3 regions of the Silvania sp. genome follow, and region 1 is predicted to be linked to each of the others. Evidence: riboswitches for the same ligand, from Rfam matches in the RefSeq annotation. Region 1 holds a riboswitch; each other region holds the start of a gene.
The links. Region 1 has a riboswitch for thiamine pyrophosphate ahead of thiC (phosphomethylpyrimidine synthase ThiC). Riboswitches for the same ligand answer to the same signal wherever they lie in the genome.

Region 1 (8,011 bases):
CGATATGCCGGGTCAGCTGCTCCAGTCCCTGGGGCGCGGAAGGCATCTGCTTGGTCCGGGTCGGGAAAACATGCCCGAGGGCGATGTAGGATGGACGCGCCGCCAGCGCCACGTCGATTTCCATGTCGTCGTGGGTTGAGACGCCGAGGCGTAATCCGGCGGCACGAATGGCCTCAAGATCGGTGGTCTCCAGATCCTCCTGACCCAGATGCACGCCGTAAGCCTGATGCTTGATCGCCAGATGCCAGTAGTCGTTGATAAACAGGCGGGCGTCGTAGCGACGCCCCAGCTCAATGGCTGCCATGATGTCGGCTTCAACCTCGTCATCCTGTTTATCTTTGATTCGCAGCTGGATCGTTTTTACGCCCGCAGTCAGGAGGCGTTCAATCCACGCCACGCTGTCGACTACCGGATAAAGCCCCAGACGAAAGGGAACCGATGGGAAGTTGGGTTGATACATCACGCCTCCTCTTTTTTGAGGTAGATCTCGCCGCCTTTGGCGCGGAAGGATTCTGACATGTCGGCCATCCCCACCTCGATGGTCTGTTTCGCCGCGTAGTCGCGCACCTCCTGGCTGATTTTCATCGAGCAAAACTTCGGTCCGCACATGGAGCAGAAGTGGGCTACTTTGCCGGACTCCTGCGGCAGGGTTTCGTCGTGATAGGCGCGGGCGGTAAAGGGATCGAGAGCCAGGTTGAACTGGTCTTCCCAGCGGAATTCGAAGCGCGCTTTTGACATGGCGTTATCGCGGATCTGCGCCCCCGGATGACCCTTCGCCAGATCGGCCGCATGGGCGGCGATTTTGTAGGTGATCAGACCTTGCTTCACGTCCTCTTTGTTCGGCAGACCGAGATGCTCTTTCGGCGTGACGTAGCAGAGCATCGCGCAGCCAAACCAGCCGATCATTGCCGCGCCAATCCCGGAGGTGAAGTGGTCATACCCCGGAGCGATGTCGGTGGTCAGCGGCCCAAGGGTGTAAAACGGCGCTTCATGGCAGTGTTCCAGCTCCTCGGTCATGTTGCGGCGGATCATCTGCATCGGCACATGGCCCGGGCCTTCGATCATCACCTGCACGTCATATTCCCAGGCAATTTTGGTCAGCTCGCCCAGGGTGTGCAGCTCGGCAAACTGGGCTTCGTCGTTGGCGTCGCGAATAGATCCCGGACGCAGACCGTCGCCCAGCGACAGCGAGACGTCGTACGCGGCGCAGATCTCACAGATTTCGCGGAAGTGCTCGTACAGGAAGTTTTCCTGGTGATGAGACAGGCACCACTTCGCCATAATTGAGCCCCCACGGGAGACAATCCCGGTCAGGCGTTTGGCGGTCATCGGGACGTAGCGCAGCAGTACGCCCGCATGGATAGTGAAGTAGTCGACGCCTTGCTCTGCCTGCTCCAGCAGGGTATCGCGGAAGGCTTCCCAGGTGAGATCTTCGGCAATGCCGTTAACCTTTTCCAGCGCCTGGTAGATGGGAACTGTGCCAATGGGTACCGGGCTGTTACGCAGGATCCACTCGCGGGTTTCATGAATATAGCGTCCGGTGGAGAGGTCCATGACCGTGTCCGCACCCCAGCGGGTGGACCACACCAGTTTCTCCACCTCTTCTTCGATGGAGGAGGTGACGGCTGAATTACCGATGTTGGCATTCACTTTCACCAGGAAATTGCGGCCAATGATCATCGGCTCTGATTCCGGGTGGTTAATGTTGGCAGGAATAATCGCCCGGCCCGCCGCGACTTCGTCACGTACAAACTCCGGGGTGATGTTCTCCGGCAGGCGAGCGCCAAAGCCTTCGCCTGGGTGCTGGTGGCGCAGCACTTCCCCGCGAATACGCTCACGACCCATGTTTTCGCGGATGGCGATAAATTCCATCTCCGGGGTCACGATACCCTGGCGGGCGTAGTGCAGCTGAGTCACGCACTTGCCGGCTCTGGCGCGTTTCGGCGTCAGCAGGCCGGTAAAGCGCAGTTCATCCAGCCCATCATCCGCTAGGCGTTCTTTGGTGTAAGCAGAGCTTTGCTCGTCTAGCGCTTCGCTGTCGTCACGGGCGTCAATCCAGGTCTGGCGCAGCTTTGCCAGCCCTTTTTGTACATTAATCGTCACCGCCGGATCGCCGTAAGGACCGGAGGTGTCGTAGACCGGTACCGCCTCGTTTTCTTCCCGCTGCGGATTGTCTTTGCTGCCGCCGATAAGCGTCGGGCTGAGCTGGATCTCGCGCATCGGTACGCGAATATCGTCCTGCGATCCGCTCAAATAGATACGTTTTGAGTTGGGGAAAGCGGTGCCTTCCAGGGTGTCGATAAAGTGTTGGGCGTGGGCGCGCTGTTCGCGACGGGTCATTTTTGTGGCAGACATAGCTCATTCCAGAAAGTGTAGGAAGTGGCTTGTCAGACGTCGGATGAAGCAAGAGAGGATCGCCCGGAGGGCGATGCAATAAATTGACTCTTGTTCCCTTCGCAGGTTTTAACCTGATCAGGTTCCGCGGATCCCGAATTAACGGTCTCAGCCCGGCTTTCGCACTGGGCACTCCGACAAGAATGTGCTCCCTTACAGCGGGAGCAATGAATGTAAACTACGCGTTAACGATAAATAACTCAAGCCGGACGGGCGACGTTATCTTCGTTACTCGCTTTAAAATTGTGATCCAGCGCCAGCGCGATCAGGTTATCTTCCAGCGTAAATCGTTGCTCCAACGCCTCGCCGATATCGGAAAGTGCCTGCTGAAATTGCAGATAATTATCCTGGTCGATGGCGTTTTCGAGAGTGGAGTCGTAATAATCCATGATTTGCTGGGTATTGGCCTCCAGCTGGGGATACAGTTTGGTCGCGGCTAAAAGCGGACTGCTACCTTCCATTTCGCGAATAATACGTTCATAAATATTAAAATGACCGTTGGAAAGGTAATCGACAAGGCTTTGACAAAAATCATCCAGCGCTTTTTCGTTCAGGCGCATATAGGATTCTTTGCCAGGCTTAATGCCAACAAGGTTGTAGTAGGCAACAAGCAGATGTTTACGCACGTGCAGCCAGCGATCGACCAGTTTATTACTTCCGCCAACGCGCTCTGTCAGGTTTTCTAGCTGGTTTAGCATGTTTGACTCCGCAAGGTTAAGATTAAAAGCTGCCCACCCAAAATGTAATAGTAATGTTACCAACATGCCTGTGAAGCAAAGGTTGTGCAATAGATATGGATCGTATAATTGAAAAATCGGATCGTGGCTGGTGGTTAGTCAGCCATGAACAAAAATTATGGTTGCCCGGGGGAGAATTACCCCATGGCGAAGCGAAAAATTTCGATCTTGCGGGACAAGCCGCACTCAGTATAGGTGAGTGGCAGGGCGATTCTGTGTGGTTGATCCAACAAAATCGTTCCCATGAGATGGGATCGGTGCGGCAGGTGCTCGATCTTGATGTGGGCTTGTTCCAGCTGGCCGGGCGCGCCGTGCAATTGGCCGAGTTTTATCGTTCGCATCAATATTGCGGCTATTGCGGCCACACCATGCACCCGAGCAAAACCGAGTGGGCGATGCTCTGCAGCCACTGTCGCGAACGCTATTATCCGCAAATCGCCCCCTGCATTATCGTTGCTATTCGTCGTGATGATTCCCTTTTACTGGCGCAACACACCCGCCACCGTAACGGCGTTCACACCGTACTGGCCGGCTTTGTTGAAGTGGGCGAAACGCTGGAGCAGGCGGTCGCGCGCGAAGTGATGGAAGAGAGCGGTATCAAGGTGAAAAATTTGCGTTATGTCACCTCGCAGCCCTGGCCGTTCCCGCAATCGCTGATGACGGCTTTTATGGCCGAGTACGACAGCGGCGAGATTGTTATCGATCAGAAAGAGCTGCTGAGCGCCGACTGGTATCGCTATGACAATTTACCACTGCTTCCGCCGCCAGGCACCGTGGCGCGCCGCCTGATAGAAGATACGGTGGCAATGTGTCGGGCCGACGATGAATGACATGATACACTGGGGATAAGACGCTTAAGGAACTGCAAAAATGACCGAACTGAAGAACGATCGTTATCTGCGTGCGCTGCTGCGCCAACCCGTTGATGTCACCCCGGTATGGATGATGCGCCAGGCGGGCCGCTATTTGCCGGAATACAAAGCCACGCGCGCGCAGGCGGGCGATTTTATGTCGCTGTGCAAAAACGCAGAGCTGGCATGCGAAGTGACGCTCCAGCCGCTGCGTCGCTTCCCGCTGGATGCGGCGATCCTTTTTTCAGACATTCTGACCATCCCGGATGCAATGGGCCTCGGGCTCTATTTCGAAACGGGTGAAGGCCCGCGCTTCTCCTCACCGATTAAGTGCCAGGCAGACATCGATAATTTGCCCATTCCGGACCCGGAGCAGGAGCTTGGGTACGTGATGAACGCCGTGCGGACCATCCGCCGCGAGCTGAAAGGCGACGTGCCGCTGATTGGCTTCTCCGGCAGCCCGTGGACGCTGGCAACCTACATGGTTGAGGGCGGCAGCAGCAAAGCCTTTACGGTGATCAAAAAGATGATGTACGCCGATCCGCGGGCGTTGCATGCCCTGCTCGATAAGCTGGCGAAAAGCGTCACCCTGTACCTGAACGCACAAATTAAAGCGGGCGCTCAGTCGGTGATGATTTTTGATACCTGGGGCGGCGTGCTGACCGGACGCGATTATCAGCAGTTCTCACTCTACTACATGCACAAAATCGTTGATGGCCTGCTGCGTGAAAACGAAGGCCGCCGCGTGCCGGTGACTCTGTTCACCAAAGGTGGCGGTCAGTGGCTGGAAGCGCTGGCAGAGACCGGCTGTGACGCGCTGGGTATCGACTGGACGATGGATATAGCCGAGGCGCGCCGTCGCGTGGGCGACAAGGTGGCGCTGCAGGGCAATATGGACCCGTCTATGCTTTATGCGCCGGCTGCCCGCATTGAAGAAGAGGTCGCAACCATTCTGGCCGGATTCGGTCAGGGCGAAGGTCATGTCTTCAACCTGGGACACGGTATTCATCAGGATGTACCGCCAGAGCATGCGGGCGTGTTCGTGGAGGCGGTGCACCGACTTTCTGCTCAGTATCACCTGTAAGGAATTGCTATGGATCTTGCGTCATTACGCGCTCAGCAAATCGAACTTGCCGCCTCGGTCTCTCGCGAGGATCGGCTGGATAAAGACCCACCCACACTGATTGCGGGTGCGGACGTCGGGTTTGAGCAGGGCGGGGACGTGACGCGGGCGGCGATAGTGCTGCTGAAATATCCCTCGCTGGAACTTGTCGAATATCAGGTGGCGCGTATCGCCACCACCATGCCCTACATCCCCGGTTTTCTCTCCTTTCGCGAATACCCTGCGCTGCTGGCCGCGTGGCAGCAGCTGTCGCAAAAACCGGATCTGCTGTTCGTTGACGGGCACGGCATCTCTCATCCCCGTCGGCTTGGCGTCGCCAGCCATTTTGGCCTGCTGGTGGATGTCCCAACCATTGGCGTGGCGAAAAAACGCCTCTGCGGTAAGTTCGAACCGCTGTCGGCAGAACCTGGCGCGCTGGCGCCACTAATGGACAAAGGCGAGCAACTGGCGTGGGTGTGGCGCAGTAAGGCACGCTGCAATCCGCTGTTCATCGCGACCGGCCATCGTGTCAGCCTGGATAGCGCGTTGGGATGGGTACAGCGCTGTATGAAAGGCTATCGGCTGCCAGAACCGACCCGCTGGGCCGATGCGGTGGCATCCGGGCGTCCGGCTTTCATTCGTTGGCAGGAAATTCAGCCCTGAATCAGGTAAACTGCCGCCAATTTCTGACTCTGAGAGTTCATCATGTTACAAAACCCGATTCATCTGCGCCTTGAGAAGCTGGAAAGCTGGCAGCATGTCACCTTTATGGCCTGTCTGTGCGAACGTATGTATCCAAACTACGCCATGTTCTGCAAGCAGACTGAATTTGGTGAAGGTCAACTGTATCGCCGTATCCTCGACCTGGTGTGGGAAACGCTGACGGTCAAAGATGCGAAGGTGAACTTCGATTCGCAGCTCGATAAGCTGGAAGAAGCGATCCCCGCTGCCGATGACTATGATGTGTATGGTGTCTATCCGGCGATTGATGCCTGTGTGGCACTCAGTGAGCTGATTCACTCGCGCCTGAGTGGTGAAACGCTGGAACATGCCATCGAAGTCAGTAAGGCCTCCATCACGACCGTTGCTATGCTGGAAATGACGCAGGAAGGTCGCGAAATGACCGATGAAGAGCTACGGTTAAACCCGGCGGTAGAGCAGGAATGGGACATTCAGTGGGAAATATTCCGCTTGCTGGCAGAGTGTGAAGAACGTGATATCGAGCTGATTAAAGGTCTGCGAGCAGACTTGCGTGAGGCAGGTGAGAGTAACATTGGTATAAATCTTAGCCAGTGAGACAATAAAACGTGATTTAACGCCTTTTTTGTCATACCTGTACTCTTCCCTTCTGCCCCCCGTCTGGTCTACATTTGGGGGGCGAAAATAAGTGGCTATCGGTGCGTGTATGCAGGAGAGTGCTTTTTTGGCATTTTCGTCGCACTCGATGCTTAGCAAGCGATAAACACATTGAAAGGATAACTTATGAACAAGACTCAACTGATTGATGTAATTGCGGACAAGGCTGATCTGTCTAAAGTGCAGGCTAAAGCTGCTCTGGAATCCACCCTGGCTGCTATTACTGAGTCTCTGAAAGAAGGCGATGCTGTACAACTGGTTGGTTTCGGCACCTTCAAAGTGAACCACCGCGCTGAGCGTACTGGCCGCAACCCGCAGACCGGTAACGAGATCAAAATCGCTGCAGCTAACGTGCCAGCATTTGTCTCTGGCAAAGCACTGAAAGACGCAGTTAAGTAAGACGCGTGGCAGTGAACAGTTTTAACGAGGGGGCGGTTTCGCCCCTTTTGTCTGTCTGGCGTCAGGCTCTGACGCTGGCAGGCATGCTGTTGCTGACTGCCTGCAGCCATGACTCCTCTCTGCCGCCCTTTACCGCCAGCGGATACGCTGACGATCAGGGTGCAGTGCGCATCTGGCGCAAAGATTCGGATGATGAAGTCCATCTGCTCTCTGCCTTCAGCCCCTGGCATAGCGGCAGCACTACAACCAGCGAGTACCGCTGGCAGGGCGACACGCTTACCCTTATCGAACTCAATATCTACAGCAAACCCCCTGAGCATATCCGGGTGCGTTTTGACGATCGCGGTGAGCTGAGCTTTATGCAGCGCGAAATCGGCGGTCAAAAGCAACAGCTCTCTAACGATCAGATTGCCCTGTACCGCTACCGTGCCGACCAAATCCACCAGACCAGTAACGCGTTGCGTCAGGGGCGAGTGGTGCTGCAGCAGGGGCGCTGGCATCCCGACGGCACCGTGACCTCATGTGAAGGCCTGACGCTGAAGCCGGATCTCGACAGCTGGGCGACGGAACATATTGCCCGCCGTCAGAGTCATTCATCAATGGAGGTGAGTGTCGCGTGGCTGGAAGCGCCGGAAGGTTCACAGCTGTTGCTGGTGGCGAACGAAGATTTCTGCACCTGGCAGCCGACAGAGAAGAACTTCTGAGTGGAATTCCCTCTCCCCAATGGAGAGAGGGTTAGCATGAAGCGAGAAACTACTTCCCTTGCTCGCGGGCAATCGCACGATAACCAATATCCCTGCGGCTAAAGCTGCCGTCCCAGCGAATATCAGCCATTAACGCGTAGGCGCGCTGCTGGGCTTCTGCCACCGTATTACCCAGCGCCGTGGCACAGAGCACGCGGCCACCGTTGGTGAGCACACGATCGTCGTCAGAAAGCGTCGTGCCTGCGTGGAACACTTTGCCACCGTCGACCTCTTCCAGCGGCAGGCCATGGATCTCGTCGCCGTTGTTGTAGTGACCCGGATATCCGCCCGCAGCAATCACCACGCCCAGAGAGGCACGCTCGTCCCACTCGGATGTTTTCTCGTCAAGCTTGCCCTCGCAGGCGGCCAGACACAGGTCCACCAGATCGGATTTCATGCGCAGCATGATCGGCTGAGTTTCCGGATCGC
Region 2 (8,011 bases), on a different contig from region 1:
TTCACCACTACGGACGCCATCCGGATGCCAGCGAGTGGTATCACCAGTGGGTCTACTTTCGTCCGCGCGCCTACTGGCAGGAGTGGCTGAGCTGGCCGTCGATGTTTGCCCACACTGGATTTTATCGCCCGGATGACGTGCATCAGCCGCAGTTTCGCGAGCTGTTCGCCCAGATTATCGAGGCCGGGCAGGCGGGTGGGCGCTATGCAGAGCTGCTGGCGATCAACCTGCTGGAGCAACTGCTGCTCAGGCGCATGGAGGCGATCAACGAGTCGCTCAACCCGCCGCTGGATCATCGGGTGCGCGAGGCATGCCAGTACATCAGCGATCATCTGGCGGACGGGCAGTTCGACATTGCCAGCGTTGCCCAGCACGTTTGCCTCTCTCCGTCGCGCCTGTCGCACCTGTTCCGCCAGCAGCTGGGCGTGAGCGTGCTGAGCTGGCGCGAAGATCAGCGCATCAGCCAGGCCAAACTGCTGCTGAGCACCACCCGGATGCCGATTGCCAGCGTCGGGCGCAACGTAGGCTTTGAAGATCAACTCTATTTTTCCCGCGTATTTAAGAAATGCACCGGTGCCAGCCCCAGCGAATTCCGCGCGGGCTGTGAGTAAAAAAGTGAACAGAAGGTAAATAAAACTAAACGAATTCGCTGAAAGCCGCGTACACCCGGTAAACTATTCAGACAATTGATGTCTTGACGCAGCAGGCATGTCTTCGCAGAATCCCTGCTTTGTTACCTGACCGGAACAGTTATGCAGGCATTGCTGGAACATTTTATTACCCAGTCCGTTACTTACTCGCTCTTCGCGATTGCGTTAGTGGCCTTTCTCGAATCTCTGGCGCTGGTCGGGCTCATTTTACCCGGCACGGTGATGATGGCCGGGCTTGGGGCGCTGATCGGCAGCGGCGAGGTTAACTTCTGGCAGGCGTGGCTGGCGGGCATCGTCGGCTGTCTGCTGGGCGACTGGATCTCTTTCTGGCTGGGCTGGCGCTTTAAAAAGCCGCTGCACCGCTGGTCGTTCATGAAGAAGAACAAAGCCCTGCTCGATAAAACCGAGCACGCCCTGCATCAGCACAGCATGTTTACCATTCTGGTGGGCCGTTTTGTGGGTCCGACGCGTCCGCTGGTGCCGATGGTGGCGGGGATGCTCGATCTGCCGGTGTCGAAGTTTATTGTGCCGAATCTGATTGGGTGCCTGTTCTGGCCGCCGGTCTATTTCCTGCCGGGCATTCTGGCCGGTGCGGCGATCGATATTCCTGTCGGGATGCAGAGCGGAGGCTTTAAATGGCTGCTGCTGGCGACCGCGCTGCTGCTGTGGCTGGCGGCATGGCTCTGCTGGCGACTGTGGCGCAGCGGTAAAGCGAGCGCCGATCGTCTGAGCACTTACCTGCCGCGTGGACGTCTGCTGTGGGTGGCACCCGTGATGCTGGGCGTGGCGGTGATGGCGCTGGTGGCGTTGATTCGCCACCCGCTGATGCCGGTGTACGGCGAGATCTTGCTAAAAGTGGTCAGCCGTTGACCGGGTTTACGCGATCCCCAACAGCCGCGACGCGCTGACTTTACCTTGCACCAGCGCCTGGGTATCGCCATCCCAGGCGATACGCCCATCGGCCACCACCACGGCGCGGGGGGCGATCCTCGCCGCATCTTCCACGCTGTGTGACACCATCAGCATCGTCAGCTGCTGACGCTCACAAACCTCTTTTACCAGCAGCAGCATCTCCTGGCGTAAGGCGGGATCCAGCGCCGAAAAGGGCTCATCCAGCAGCAAAATGGGCTGTTCACGCACCAGGCAGCGCGCCAGGGCGGCACGCTGACGCTGACCCCCGGAAAGCTCTCCCGGCAGACGTTCCAGCAGGTCGCTGATCCCCATTTGCGCTGCAATGCTGTTCAGCTTTTGCTGCTGATCGGCGTTCAGCCGCAGCCCCGGATGCATCCCAAGGCCGATATTCTGACGCACCGTCAGGTGGGTAAAGAGGTTGTTTTCCTGAAACAGCATCGACACCGGGCGCTGAGAAGGCGGCGTCCGGGTATGGTCTTTCTCTTCAATGGTGATGCTGCCGCTGGCCGGTTGCAGAAAACCGGCGACCAGGTTCAGGAGCGTACTTTTTCCCGCCCCGCTGGGGCCGAGCACCGCGATTAACTCTCCCCGGCGAACGGAGAGGGTGAAACGCATCGGCAGGTGCTGGTAAAGCCAGGTTACATCAGTCAGTTTTAACATCACGTCCCGGAAGTTTTTCGATAACGGTAAATAACGCAAAGCACAGCAGCAGCAGCAGCAGCGCCGTGACGGCACCATCCTGGCTGCGGTAAGAGCCGATCTGTTGATACAGCCAGAACGGCAGGGTGCGGAAATCGTCATTGCCAAACAGCGCCACCACCCCGAAATCCCCGATCGACAGCACGCAGGCAAATGCCAGCGCCTGAGCCAGCGGGCGCTTCAACGCGCGCAGCTCAACCGTTGTGAGCCGCTGCCAGCCGTGCATCCCCAGCGAGGAACAAAGCTGCGTGTAGCGGGCGCTGAGATCGCGCATCGGGTTTTCCAGCACTTTCAGTGCATAGGGGATCGCCATCAGCGCATTGGTGAAAATCACAATCCCGTCCGCCGATTCAGGCAGGCCGATGGTGCTGTTAAACAGCAGGAAAAATCCGCTCGCCAGCACGATGCCGGGCATCGCCAGAATCAACATGCCGCTGAGATCCAGCATCTGTCCGGCCACGATTGCCTGTCGGGCATACAGTTCGCGGCTGGTCCACAGCAGCATCATGGTCAGCACCACGCAGAGTAAACCCGCCCCGAGCGCAATGCGCAGCGAGGTGCCGAGCGCCTGCCAGAGCACCGGCTGTTGCAGGACCGACAGTAGGTTGAGGTTCAGCCCGTCGACCACCACCGCCAGCAGCGGCGGGAGCAGCAGCAGCAGCGCCAGAGCGATCAGCAGGCCATCGGTCAGGCGGCTGCGCAGGCAGTCCTGCGGATCGCGCCAGCCGGTCAGTTGGCTGCTGCCCACCGCAATGGCTTTACCCAGCCGCTGGCTCAGTACCACCAGCCCCAGGCAGCAGAACATCTGCACCATCGCCAGCAGCGCCGCGCGACCGGGATCGTAGTCATAGCTCAGGGCCTGATAGATGGCGAGCTCGATGGTGGTGGCCTGTGGCCCGCCGCCCAGAGAGAGCACCGTGGCAAAGCTGGCGAAGCAGAGCATGAAAATCAGCGCAGCCACCGGGGGGATCTGGCGGCGCAGCCAGGGCCACTCGACAAACCGGAAAAACGACCAGCCGCGCATCCCGAGCTGGGCGGCCAGCTGGCGCTGCTCACCGGGGATATTCTCCAGCGCCTGCAGCAGCAGCCGCGTGGCCATCGGCATATTGAAAAAGACGTGTGCCAGCAAAATGCCCTGCAGGCCATAGGGTGAGAACGTCCACTCCAGTCCGAGTACCTGACACAGGGAGGCAAGCCAGCCCTGACGGCCATAGACGCTAAGAATGCCAAACACCGCCACCAGTACCGGCAGGATAAGCGTCATCGCGCACAGGCGTAGCAGCGCCTGCCTGCCGGGGAAGCGACGTCGGTAGAGGGCGCGGGCGAGGAAGATGGCAGGTACGACAGAGAGCAGTGCGGAGAGAAATGCCTGCCAGAACGAGAAGCGGATGACGTGCCACAGATAGCTGTCGTGCCACAGTGCCGCTACGTCAGTAGCGGGTGCGTTAAGCCACAGCGCGAGAAACGCCCCCAGCGCGACGGTCACCATCAGCGTGGCAGCCGTCAGCCCCGGAAGGAGCCAGCCGGCGATTAGCGGCTGACGGCGCGTTGCCATTCACTGACCCAGGCGGCACGTTTCCCGGCGACGTCGTGCGGGGTAAATTCCAGCGTGGTTTTGGGTTTCACCAGCGTGTCAAAACCGGCAGGTAACGCGACGTTGGTGACCGGGTACATCCAGTTGCCCTCTGGAATGGCGCTCTGGAACGACGGTGAGACCATGAATTTCAGGAACTTCTCGGCCAGCTCCGGCTGTTTGCTGGCATGGGTGCGGGCAGCCACTTCAACCTGCAGGTAGTGACCTTCGGCAAAATCAGCGGCGGCATAATTGTCTTTCTTCTCGGCGATAATATGATACGCAGGCGAGGTGGTGTAGCTCAGCACCAGGTCGCTTTCCCCTTTCAGGAACAGACCGTAGGCTTCACTCCAGCCCTTGGTCACGGTGACCGTTTTGGCGGCCAGTTTCTGCCAGGCTTCCGGCGCTTTATCGCCGTACACTTTCTGCATCCACAGTAGCAGGCCGAGACCCGGGGTGCTGGTGCGTGGGTCTTCGTAGATCACGCGCCATTTCTGGTCACTCTCGACCAGCTCTTTCAGGCTTTTCGGCGGGTTTTTCAGCTTGTTTTTGTCGTAGACGAAGGCGAAGTAGCCGTAATCGAAAGGCACAAAGGTGTCATTTTTCCAGCCGCCGGGCACGTTTACCGCATCGGTCGCCACGCCACTTTTCGCGAACAGCCCGGTTTGGGTGGCGGCTTCCAGCAGGTTGTTATCCAGACCCAGCACCACATCGGCTTTGCTGTTTTTACCTTCCATGCGCAGGCGATTGAGCAGCGAGACGCCATCTTCCAGCGCCACGAACTTCAGCTCGCAGCCGCAGTCGGCTTCAAAGGCTTTTTTGACCGCCGGGCCCGGGCCCCAGTCGGCGGCGAAAGAGTCGTAGGTGTAGACCGTCAGCACAGGGCTGGCGACGGCAGGCAGCGCGATCAGCGCCAGCAGGGGAAGAACAGTTTTGAACACTTTGCACCTCTTACATTGAGAGTGGCAAAGGATTTTGAGCGACAGCCTCAAATCCCTTCGCCGGCGTTATCCGGATCAGGTTCGACGGGTATTTTCTCAGCACACGCTCGCGCGCAGCACCCCGATGAGAACGACAGCATTGTAATGATTTGGTGAATATTACGAAAGTATTATGGTTCAGGCGGCGCAAACCATGCCGACTTAAAGTCAAACCAGCCCAGCGTGTTCATGCGCAGGCCACGCATGCTGCGCTGCCCCTGGATCATCAGCCAGTGGTGGATCAGCGGGACCATCGCCTGCTGCGCCAGCAGCTGCTGGCACCAGACCGCCAGATTCATCTCGCCCGCGCGCCAGGCGGCGGCGTCCTGCTGCCAGTCGCGGGGAATACAGTGCTGCAGCAGCGGCACTTCATACAGGTGTGAGAACAGCGAAAAATCGAGCGGCAGGGTGAAGTTAACGCTGTTGAGCCAGATGTCGCTTACCACATCGCCGCGATGCCATTCGTCGTAGTTGACTTCCTGAATGTTGAGCGTCACCTGCTCGGCGGCCAGCAGTTCGCTCATCATTCTGGCGATGACCCGATGTTCGACATGCTCCCGATAGAAGGTCAGGGTAATGCTCTCCAGCCCGGCCGGTTTTTCACCGCGCCCCGGACGGGCATGGTGCCAGCGGGGAAGCAGGCCATACGCCGGGAACCAGTAGGACTGGTACAGCTCTTCGGCCTGATAGATCAGGTTCGCAGGAGAGAGGATCCGGCTTATCCACTGGCGCACGTCGGTGCTGGCACCGCGCGGGGAGCGGGCATCGAACAGCAGGTAGTAACACCCCTCCTCAAGACGGCTCTCCACCGCTTTTTCGCCCTCGGTGGGCCCCTCCAGCGTCAGACCGACGCTCAGCTCTTCGTTAATATCCGGCAAAACCCAGACGTTCACTTCGTCAATCAGCGCCCGGTAACCAAAGTAATCATCGAAGGCGCGGATCTTGAGCTGATTGTTATTGTTACGCGAGACCGCATAAGGGCCGGTGCCGATCGGCTGGCTGGCAAAGTTGTGCATCGTTTCCCATTCCTGCGGCAGGATCATCGACGGCACATACCCCAGCAGCCACGGCAGCCAGCGGTCAGGCTCCGAGAGCTGAATATCCAGCGTCCAGGCGGTGGGGGACTGGATCTGCGTAATGTGCGAATAGAGAGGCAGCTTGCGGGCGCGCTGCAGCGAGGCAATCACGTCGGCCATCTCCAGCTCGCGACCATGGTGGAAATGAATGCCGGGGCGCAGGAAAAAGCGCCAGTGCAGCGGAGAAAGTTGCTGCCAGTGATGGGCGATATCGGCTTCCAGTTCCCCATTTTCCTCATTTATGCGCGTCAGCCCGCTAAATATCTGTCGCGCCATATGGGTTTCGGAGCGGCGTAACGCGCTGCCCGGTAAAAGATTTTTCATCGGACGGTAATAGAGCACGCGCAGGATGTGCTTTCCCTGACGGAAGCTACGGCCCAGGTGCGACACCAGCATCTGGCGCACGGCGGCTTTATCCCCCACCAGCTGTACCAGCTGCTCGATGCGATCCTGCTCCAGCAGGTCTTCCGCCCGCTGCTGCTGAAGCGCCAGCCCGGTATAGAGAAAGGTCAGGCGGGATCGTTTCCCGCGTCCGGCTTCAGCTTCCCAACTCAGCCAGCCCTGCTGCTGCATAGTGTTGAGGAGGGTGCGCATATGGCGTCGCGAACAGCTGAGCAGCTCGGCGAGTTCGCTGAGCGTGGTGTCCCGGGTTTGGCCATCACAGCATTGCCACAGGCGGATGAATTGTTGTTGCAGACGACCAGACGGCATAAAAGAGGAACTCCTGACAAAAAATCAGCAATTTATTTATCCCTATATTAGGCCAATAATTCATTTCGATGAAGCGAGGAGGTGATGATGAAGAGGTCTACCGCACGTCAGTTTTACCGAAAGTACTTCTCAGCGACAAAAGGAGTGTCCTGGCTGGCCCGCCTGTGCGCAGAACAGCAGCTGAAAATACTGGACGATCTGATGCAGTGGGAGGTGACAACGTCGACCTCGGAACGCTGAATTGCTTCGATCATGTGTGACTGAGTATTGGTGCGAATCACCACGCCAGCAGGTATCATCTGCTGGCTTTTTTCGTTTTCACTTGCGCTGAAGGGAACTGATCATGCTCTGGTTAATGACGATGGGGCGCCGCCTCAACGGTGTCTACGCTGCCTTTTTAATGGTGGCATTTATGATGGGCGTGGCCGGTGCGTTGCAGGCGCCTACCTTAAGTCTATTCCTGAGCCGTGAGGTGGGGGCCCAGCCATTCTGGGGGGGGCTGTTTTATACTGTTAACGCCATCGCCGGGATCCTGGTCAGCCTGTGGCTGGCGAAGCGCTCGGACAGTCAGGGCGATCGGCGCAAACTGATCCTGTTTTGCTGCGCCATGGCCATCGGCAATGCGCTGCTGTTTGCCTTTAACCGTCATTATCTGACCTTATTAACCTGCGGCGTGTTTCTGGCGTCACTGGCCAATACCGCCATGCCGCAGCTGTTCGCCCTCGCGCGTGAATACGCCGACAGCTCCGCACGTGAAGTGGTGATGTTCAGCTCGGTGATGCGTGCCCAGCTCTCCCTGGCGTGGGTAATCGGCCCGCCGCTGGCCTTTATGCTGGCGCTCAACTATGGCTTTACCGTCATGTTCTCCATCGCGGCAGGGATTTTTGCCATCAGCCTGGGATTGATCGCCTTTGCGCTTCCGACCGTCTCCCGGGTGGAATCAGCGACCGCGACGCCTTTAACCCAGGTCAGCGGCTGGCAGAACAAAAACGTACGGATGCTGTTTATCGCCTCCACGCTGATGTGGACCTGCAACACCATGTATATCATCGACATGCCGCTGTGGATCAGCAGCGATCTGGGTCTGCCGGATAAGCTGGCTGGGATCTTAATGGGAACGGCGGCTGGGCTGGAAATTCCGGCGATGATCCTCGCGGGTTACTACGTGAAGCACTTTGGTAAACGGCGGATGATGCTGATCGCGGTGGCGGCGGGCGTGCTGTTTTACGTGGGGCTCATTCTTTTTCACAGCCACGAAGCGCTGCTCGCCCTGCAGCTGTTTAACGCCATTTTTATAGGGATTGTCGCCGGCATCGGCATGCTCTGGTTCCAGGATCTGATGCCGGGTCGAGCCGGTTCGGCCACCACGCTGTTTACTAATAGCATTTCAACCGGGGTGATTCTGGCAGG
Region 3 (8,011 bases), on a different contig from region 1:
GACCCGGCGCTGAAGGACGAACTTGACGCCGTTAACCGCCTCGATTTTGGTCATTACTGCGAAAAACTCCTGCACTACCGGGAGCAAAGGGAGGCCGTATGAGTTTGTTAGCCCAGCGTCTGGAAGCCTTACACGCCACGCGCCCGGTCACGGTGCTGGGTGCGGCGGTGATTGACGTGATCGCCGATGCCTACGCCCTGCCCTGGCGCGGGTGTGATATCGAGCTAAAACAGCAGGGCATCAACATTGGCGGCTGCGCGCTGAACATCGCCATCGCCCTGAAGCGGCTGGGTATCAGCGCACAAAACGCGCTGCCCGTCGGTCACGGCGTGTGGGCGGACATTATTCGTCACGCAATGGCAAAACAGGATCTGCACAGCGTCGTGGAAGCCGAAACCGGCGACAACGGCTGGTGCCTGGCGCTGGTGGAGCCTGACGGCGAGCGGACCTTTATGTCGTTTAGCGGGGTGGAAAACCAGTGGCAGCAACCCTGGCTGGATGCGCTTACCGTGCCGCCTGACAGTCTGGTCTATCTGTCGGGTTACCAGCTGGCATCACCGTGCGGGGAGTTACTGACGGGCTGGCTGGAAGGACTGCAGGACGTGACGCCGTTTATCGACTTTGGCCCGCGTATTGCGGATATTCCTGACCCGCTGATGGCGCGGATTATGGCCTGTAACCCGATCGTGTCGCTCAATCGCCAGGAGGCGCAGCTCGCCGCTGAAAGATGGGGTGTCGAGGATGACAGTTTAGGCGCGTACTGGCAGCAGCGGTTCGGCTCAGTGCTGATTGTCCGTCACGACAAAGACGGTGCAGCCTGGTATGACGCTGAAACCTCGGGCTATGGTCCTGCCTTTCCGGCTACCGTGGTCGACACCATTGGCGCAGGTGACAGCCACGCGGGCGGTACGCTTGCCGGGCTGGCGGCGGGGTGGAGTCTGGCTGACGCGGTGATGCTGGGCAATGCCGTGGCCGCCTGGGTGGTCAGCCATCGCGGAGGGGACTGTGCCCCCACGCGCGAGGCGTTACTCTTCGCACACAAAGACGTATAGATCGCTGCGACAGTAGCTAATGCTGTACTCAATGGGCCGGTGTTGCTGGTCAAGCGCAATCTGCTTGATCACCAGCACCGGTATTTTGTCATCCATTTTAATATGGGTCTGAAATTCACTGTCCGGCATGCGGGCGCTGACGCGAGAACGGGTCCGCTGCGGGAAGATATTCTGGCTGCGAAAGTAGTCGTACAGCGAAATACCAATCGCATCCGGGTCAGGGATAAGTGCCACCGGAACCCAGGACTCTTCAATCGAGACGGCGTCATCATCCACATAGCGAATACGCTTCAGCAAAAAGACGTCACTTTCCGGGGCAATCGACAGCTGGCTGGCAACCTCTTCCGGACACTTCACCACCCGCTTGTTGACCCATAGCGTGTTGGGCTTTTTACCGCGCAGCACCACCTGCTGAGAAAAACCGCGCGCTTCCTTAAGGGAATATTCAAAGATATTATTGATTTGTGTCCCGTAGCCCCGGGCGCGCGTCACTACCCCCTCCTCTTCCAGCGCCTGCATTGCTTTACGCACCGTAATGCGCGATACCCCGGTCAACTGGCTCAGATCGCGCTCACCTGGCAGAATATTCCCGTGGGCCAGCACCCCGCTGCGCACCGCATTTTTTACCGTTTCGGCAAACTTCAGGTACAGCGGGGTATTGTCCGGTGCCGCGATCCGTTCAGTCAGCTCAGCAATTAGCCGGGTATGCGCTTGTTCCATCTCTGTTTTTCTCAGGCCTGATATCTCCTGCCAGTATAAGGCTTACCACCACGCGTGGAAATGGTGTACCGGCCCAATACCGTGACCCACTTCCAGACTATCGGCTTTTGCCAGCGCGCTTGAGAGCCAGCGCTTGGCCTCCTGCACCGTATCAGGCCAGTTGTCATGACGTGGACGTAATGCCGCGAGGGCAGCAGAGAGCGTACAGCCCGTACCGTGGGTATTTTTGGTCTGCACGCGCGGGGCCGTAAAGCGGAGTTCGCCGTCACGGGTAAAGAGCCAGTCCGGACTTTCGGCATCCTCCAGATGACCACCTTTCATCAGTACCGCCCCGCAGCCCATGGCGAGTAGCGCAATGCCCTGCTCTCTCATTTCACGCTCGTTTTGTGCGTGCGGGGCATTGAGCAGCGCAGCCGCTTCGGGCAGATTGGGTGTGATCAGCGCTACCTGTGGCAGTAGCTTTATACGCAGCGTATCGACGGCGGAAGCCGATAATAGTGGATCGCCGCTCTTTGCCAGCATCACGGTATCGAGCACCACGTTCTGCACCTGATAACGTTTAAGCTGCTCTGCCACGGCCTCAACAATATCCGTCTCTGCCAGCATGCCGATTTTGGTGGTATCGATGCGCACATCGCTGAACACCGACTCCAGCTGCGCGGCCACAAAATCCGGTTCGATGCGATACACCGACTGGACCCCACGGGTATTTTGCGCCACCAGCGCGGTGATGACCGAGCAGCCGTAGGCGCCCAGCGCGGAGAAGGTTTTCAGGTCGGCCTGGATCCCTGCGCCGCCGCTGGGATCGGTACCGGCAATGGTCAGAGCGTTAATGCGCTTCATGCCTGATCCCCCAGATTCCACAAAGCATCCAGAAACGCCGTCGCAAAACTGCCCGGCCCCTGACTTTGTGCGGCAGCGAGGGTGCCCGCCCGCTTCATCCAACCACAGGCTGCGGCGATGTTATCCAGCCGATCGCCCGGCAGCGAACAGCTGGCCGCCGCCACCGCCGACAGCGCGCAGCCGGTGCCCACCACGCGGGTCATCATCGGATTGCCGCCGGTCACAGCCTGGATGCGCTGCCCGTCAGTGACGTAATCCACCTCGCCGGTCACCGCCACAATTGCATTGGTCTGACGCGCCAGCGCCTGCGCCGCAGGCAACGCGCTGGCTGCCGTATCGGTGGTATCCACCCCGCGCCCGCCCGCGCTCATCCCGGCCAAGGCCATAATTTCTGAGGCATTGCCGCGGATGGCGGCAGGTTTCAGGGCGAGAATTTGCTGGCAAAAGCGGGTGCGGTACGCCAGCGCCCCAACGGCGACCGGATCGAGCAGCCAGGGTTTGCCTGCGGCGACGGCGCTTTCGATTGCCCGGCGCATCGACTGAGCACGCGACGCAGTCAAGGTGCCGACGTTAATCAGCAGCGCATCGGCCACAGAGGCAAACTGTTCGGCCTCTTCGGCTTCAATCACCATCGCCGGTGACGCTCCGAGAGACAGCAACACGTTCGCGGTAAAGGTCTGCACCACATCATTGGTCATGCAGTGCGTCAGCGGGGAACGGGTTCGGAAATGGTGTAAGGCGTGTAAATTGAGCAGGTCAGGCTGCATGGTATCGCTCCTGCCTTGCGCGAAGAAGCGATAGCCCGGAGGGCATCTGACTTCCCTACGCTGGCATTATCCAGATCAGGTGGTACGGGTATTTCTCAGCCTTCACAAGGAAGGGCACCCCGAGTCATGTAAGTTAAATCTTTTTACGCCCGCCAGATTAGGGGAAGCGGCTTGCTGGTGCAAGCAGTTCATCCGGCCCCCCTTACTGATTGTTACGAAACGAAGTTTCCCTTAAGTCTGATACTTGTTGCGCATGGGGTGATTGTTTGTAAAATGACCTCCTTGATTATTTCCTCATTAACCAGAGGGATTTATGGCGACAGGGATTGTGCTTTGCCAGGGGGACAGAACAACATGCGGAGGAAGAATCGTCGTAGGCTCAGCGCTGGGTATTGCTTTCGGTAAACCGATAGCAAAAGAAGGCGACCCTGTAACCTGTGGCAAAGACGGCAACACGTACAAGATTATTGGCGGGATCTCAATTTTTACGGATGGTGCAGATAACAGACGTGTAGCAGGGTCACTTGATAGCTACAGTTCATGCCCCTGTAAGGCAAAAATACGCCCCTCTAACGCTTACCCCATGTATGAAAAAGAAGAACCACAGGCATTCGGAAACGCAGGCTCAGCGACTGTGGCTCCACTATCCGCCTCACTCGCTCCAGAAGTTTACTCAGAGCCTGAACAGCACGCACAGACAGCGAAGAAGAAAAAATCGGGCATAGATGCAGGTTTCGCTGTTCTCCCCTATGGCGGTACGACAGAAGCCTGGCAACGTCTGCTGTTCACTGAAAACCCACCGGCAGGAGCCAAAGCGCTATTTGCTACGCTGAACGGTGCAGACCAAAGCTATAAAGCTGGTTCGATTATGCTTCTGGTTGATCCTGAAAAGCAGGACGACGAGCAGATCGCCCACATGCAAAAAGCAAAAGCCAGGGTTGATGCAGCCCTTGAGCCGCTGACACATAAAGAAGCTAATTTCCTGCACAAGCATTACGCCACCATTGCCCATTTTTCTAACATTGCGGATAAAGGAATAGGGCTTGTTGCCGATCCGGTCGGGAAATATTTTGAGAATATCGAACGAATTCTCAAAGAGATCCAGGCGACATATAAAAATACGTATATGACGCGAGGCGCATTGATCGGTGAACAATTCTATGTGAGGCGTACTCAACTCTTCAACGAACTCGACAGTATTCTCAAAGTTGGCTTCCTGAATAAAGCGATGAAGCTTGGAGAGTATAATAAAATCAAAAATGTGCTGGGTTTGTCTACCCGTTCAATAACATACCAATGGAATGAGACTGGGATCAGCGATATTGAAGGATACGCAACCCATATTGAGCGCGCAGCTAAATATGTTAAAGCAATGCGCTATACTGGTTACGTTGGAATAGTGTTTAGTGCGGTTCACTCAATCAATGAGATAAATGAGGCTTGTTCAACTGGTCGCGAAACTGAATGTGCGAAGAAAAAATATACAGAGATCGGTAGCTTCGCTGGTAGCCTTGCTGGTGGTTATGCCGGAGGTGCTGTTGGTATGGGTATCTGCTCTTTAGTTTTGGGTGTTACAACAATAGAGGTAGCCGGGGCTGGTGCCTTAGCCTGTGGCATAATTCTTGGGAGTGGTGGCGGTGCCCTTGCTGGTGAATACTTCTCAGACAAAGGCGAAGGCTTTGGTGAGATGATTTATAACTCGGTAGGTAAATAGTGTGAATATTACATCTGCTATTTTATTTGTACTCTTTATGGTTTTTACAATAATAACATATGGGTATTCCGCATTAAAAAACAAGCATCACATTATATTGTGTGAAATTTTCCGCGAGCGATTTGGATTTCTACCAAATGGAATAATACTTGCTCAGGCAGGGGGGCTTTTTTTTACATTTCAAAAAGACTTTTATTTCTTCTTACCTCTTATTGTAAAGAAAGGCAGTTTCATAGTTAGAGGTATGAACTCAGACCATTATGATTTCATCAGAACTTTACCCGATGAAATGACATCATGGCTAAAAGTTAAGTTCACATTATTTTTGATAACTATTATTTTAATTCTTTCTAATGTCGCTGCCTCTTATCTATTTATCAAATCGTGAAAAATAGAAGCCAAATATACTTTTATTTGGCTTCTTCTCTTTCTAACCATTTACTCCCAATCCAGACCATCAATCACATAAGAAACTGAGGATAAGGGAAACATATGTAAATAACGCTTAGTGAGACCTCCGTTTTTCTCATGCAGTGGGATTTGGATATTATTCAGCGCGTGGAGCGAGAGACGAGCAATCTGCCTGAGCTCTAACCCCAAAGCGCTGAACGCTTCGCCATTATCTGCTTAATACTATCCCCGCGTGGCGTAAGAATAACGAGGCGGGCAGTTAAAATACCTTTTGTAGAGGGAGTATCGTTCTCGCCACTCCCTCTACAGACCACTCTCATCTTTTTAGCTATTCGTGCTAAGTGTGATCTGCATCAAGCTGTTTAGCCTACCCTTTCGCGATAGTACCCTCGCGTTAGCAATCCGTTACTTCTATAGAAACAAGACCGTCATGCCGACGCGTTCTCAGCTCACTTAAGGTTAATCTATGAACAAGATTGTATTAGCAGGTATTGTGGCAGCGCTTCTCTCAGGCTGCGTCTCTGAGGAGCAACGCTTAGCAGACTGCGAAGCAAAAGGCGTAAGCCGCGATGCGTGCTATATCGCCGATCAGAACCGTCAGGCTACGATCAATGCGGCAGCTGAAAAGCAGGCGTTAGAGAATGCGCAAGCGGCAACAAAGGTTAAAAAGTAAGTTTACGGCGTCCAAAAACCTTTGCCCGCCATCGCGCTGGTGAGGGTATTTTTTTGCCCGGAATTGCCCCACTTTTTTAGCCTGAGCGCCCGCGGGTAAACCGTAGTCGCCATGCGGGTTAACGGCCTGCGCGCGTCAATTGCGAACGCGTAACAAAACGATAAACAATTAACCATTGAGCCCCACGCAAAAAGGCTCTATATTGGCCGCGAATTTTTGATGCCCTTCTCATTTTTCTTTTAATTGTTCAATCGTGGCCATCGATGAGCCGCGGTTGTAGGAGTGATATGATGACGGATAAAGTCCGTATTGATTCTTTGAATGCCTCTTCTTTCAAAACCAACGAAACCTATCTGGCCCGTCAGGCCGAAATGGAATCCAACGTCAGAAGTTACCCACGCAAACTGCCTTTAGCGATTACTAAGGCGGACGGCGTGTGGATCACTGATGCGGATAACAAAGAGTATCTTGATTGCCTTGCCGGAGCGGGAACGCTGGCATTGGGTCATAACCATCCTGATGTGCTGAAAAGCATCCAAAGTGTCATTACCAGCGGCTTGCCGTTACATACCCTGGATCTGACTACGCCGTTGAAAGACGAGTTTTCAGAATACCTGCTCTCCGTTCTGCCTGGTCAGGGCAAAGAGTATTGCCTGCAGTTTACCGGCCCTTCCGGCGCGGATGCGGTTGAAGCCGCACTGAAGCTGGCGAAAAAAGTCACCGGCCGCAGCGGCATTATCAGCTTCTCTGGCGCGTATCACGGAATGACGCACGGCGCACTGTCCGTGACCGGCAACCTGTCTCCGAAAGAAGCGGTCGACGGCATGATGCCGGAAGTGCAGTTTATGCCTTACCCGCACCAGTACCGCTGCCCGCTGGGTATCGGCGGTGAAGCGGGCGTTAAAGCCCTGAGCTACTACTTCGAAAACCTGATCAACGACGTTGAAAGCGGCGTGCGTAAACCGGCTGCCGTTATTCTGGAAGCGGTTCAGGGCGAAGGCGGCGTGAACCCGGCTCCGGTTGAGTGGCTGCAGCGTATTCGTAAAGTGACTGAAGAAAACGGCATTCTGTTGATTCTCGACGAAGTGCAGGCGGGCTTTGCCCGTACTGGTAAGTTCTTCGCCTTCGAACACGCAGGTATCCAGCCTGACATCGTTGTGATGTCTAAAGCTGTGGGTGGTGGTCTGCCGCTGGCCGTGCTCGGCATCAAAAAGCAGTTCGATGCCTGGTCTCCGGGTCACCATACCGGCACCTTCCGTGGCAACCAGCTGGCGATGGCCACTGGCCTGACTACCCTGCAGATCCTCAAAGAGCAGAACGTTGCTGATAAAGTTGCCGCCCAGGGCGAGTGGCTGAAAGCAAAACTGGTTGAGCTGCAGAAACGCTATCCGGTTATTGGTCACGTGCGCGGTCTGGGCCTGATGATCGGTATTGAGATCGTGAAACCGCACGAAGCGGCAGACCACATGGGCTGCTTCCCGGGCGATGGCGATCTCTCTGCACTGATCCAGAAGAAATGCTTCGAAGCTGGTCTGATTCTGGAACGTGGTGGTCGTAACGGCAACGTTGTTCGTCTGCTGCCTTCCCTGCTGATAAGCGACAAGGAACTGAACGTGTTCCTGGACAAATTTGAGCAGGCACTGCTTGCTGCGGGCGTTCGCCCAGCCTAACCGAACCGGAGACGAAGCATAAGATGTCAGATTTAAACCCGATTTTGTCGTCATCGGCGCATAGCATTGAAGCCTATCAGCAGGCTATCGAGCAGAGCACCCAGGCGGTCATGCAGTGGCTGAAACAGCCGGAAATGTATCAGGGTAAAACGGTCGCCGAG

Region 2: another riboswitch for thiamine pyrophosphate. It lies ahead of thiB (thiamine ABC transporter substrate binding subunit); the one in region 1 lies ahead of thiC (phosphomethylpyrimidine synthase ThiC).
Region 3: another riboswitch for thiamine pyrophosphate. It lies ahead of thiM (hydroxyethylthiazole kinase); the one in region 1 lies ahead of thiC (phosphomethylpyrimidine synthase ThiC).

The regions. Positions count from the first base shown of each region.
Region 1 covers NZ_JBOGBT010000015.1:6,811-14,821, forward strand. Annotated here, with positions in the region: gene thiE (thiamine phosphate synthase) at 1-460, opposite strand, end outside; gene thiC (phosphomethylpyrimidine synthase ThiC) at 460-2,355, opposite strand; TPP riboswitch at 2,433-2,541, opposite strand; gene rsd (sigma D regulator) at 2,595-3,092, opposite strand; gene nudC (NAD(+) diphosphatase) at 3,188-3,961, shown strand; gene hemE (uroporphyrinogen decarboxylase) at 4,002-5,066, shown strand; gene nfi (deoxyribonuclease V) at 5,076-5,747, shown strand; gene ACRDD5_RS02720 (YjaG family protein) at 5,790-6,380, shown strand; gene hupA (nucleoid-associated protein HU-alpha) at 6,567-6,839, shown strand; gene ACRDD5_RS02730 (DUF1481 domain-containing protein) at 6,851-7,543, shown strand; gene purD (phosphoribosylamine--glycine ligase) at 7,593-8,011, opposite strand, start outside.
Region 2 covers NZ_JBOGBT010000039.1:85,075-93,085, reverse strand. Annotated here, with positions in the region: gene araC (arabinose operon transcriptional regulator AraC) at 1-611, shown strand, start outside; gene ACRDD5_RS08185 (DedA family protein) at 753-1,520, shown strand; gene thiQ (thiamine ABC transporter ATP-binding protein ThiQ) at 1,527-2,222, opposite strand; gene thiP (thiamine/thiamine pyrophosphate ABC transporter permease ThiP) at 2,206-3,816, opposite strand; gene thiB (thiamine ABC transporter substrate binding subunit) at 3,792-4,775, opposite strand; TPP riboswitch at 4,810-4,909, opposite strand; gene sgrR (HTH-type transcriptional regulator SgrR) at 4,946-6,601, opposite strand; gene sgrT (glucose uptake inhibitor SgrT) at 6,689-6,841, shown strand; gene ACRDD5_RS08155 (sugar efflux transporter) at 6,945-8,011, shown strand, end outside.
Region 3 covers NZ_JBOGBT010000017.1:64,905-72,915, reverse strand. Annotated here, with positions in the region: gene ACRDD5_RS03120 (ADP-ribosylglycohydrolase family protein) at 1-102, shown strand, start outside; gene ACRDD5_RS03115 (PfkB family carbohydrate kinase) at 99-1,052, shown strand; gene ACRDD5_RS03110 (GntR family transcriptional regulator) at 1,026-1,772, opposite strand; gene thiD (bifunctional hydroxymethylpyrimidine kinase/phosphomethylpyrimidine kinase) at 1,815-2,615, opposite strand; gene thiM (hydroxyethylthiazole kinase) at 2,612-3,382, opposite strand; TPP riboswitch at 3,418-3,514, opposite strand; gene ACRDD5_RS03095 (PAAR domain-containing protein) at 3,696-5,096, shown strand; partial or broken gene ACRDD5_RS03090 (hypothetical protein) at 5,974-6,168, shown strand; gene ACRDD5_RS03085 (diaminobutyrate--2-oxoglutarate transaminase) at 6,468-7,850, shown strand; gene ACRDD5_RS03080 (pyridoxal phosphate-dependent decarboxylase family protein) at 7,874-8,011, shown strand, end outside.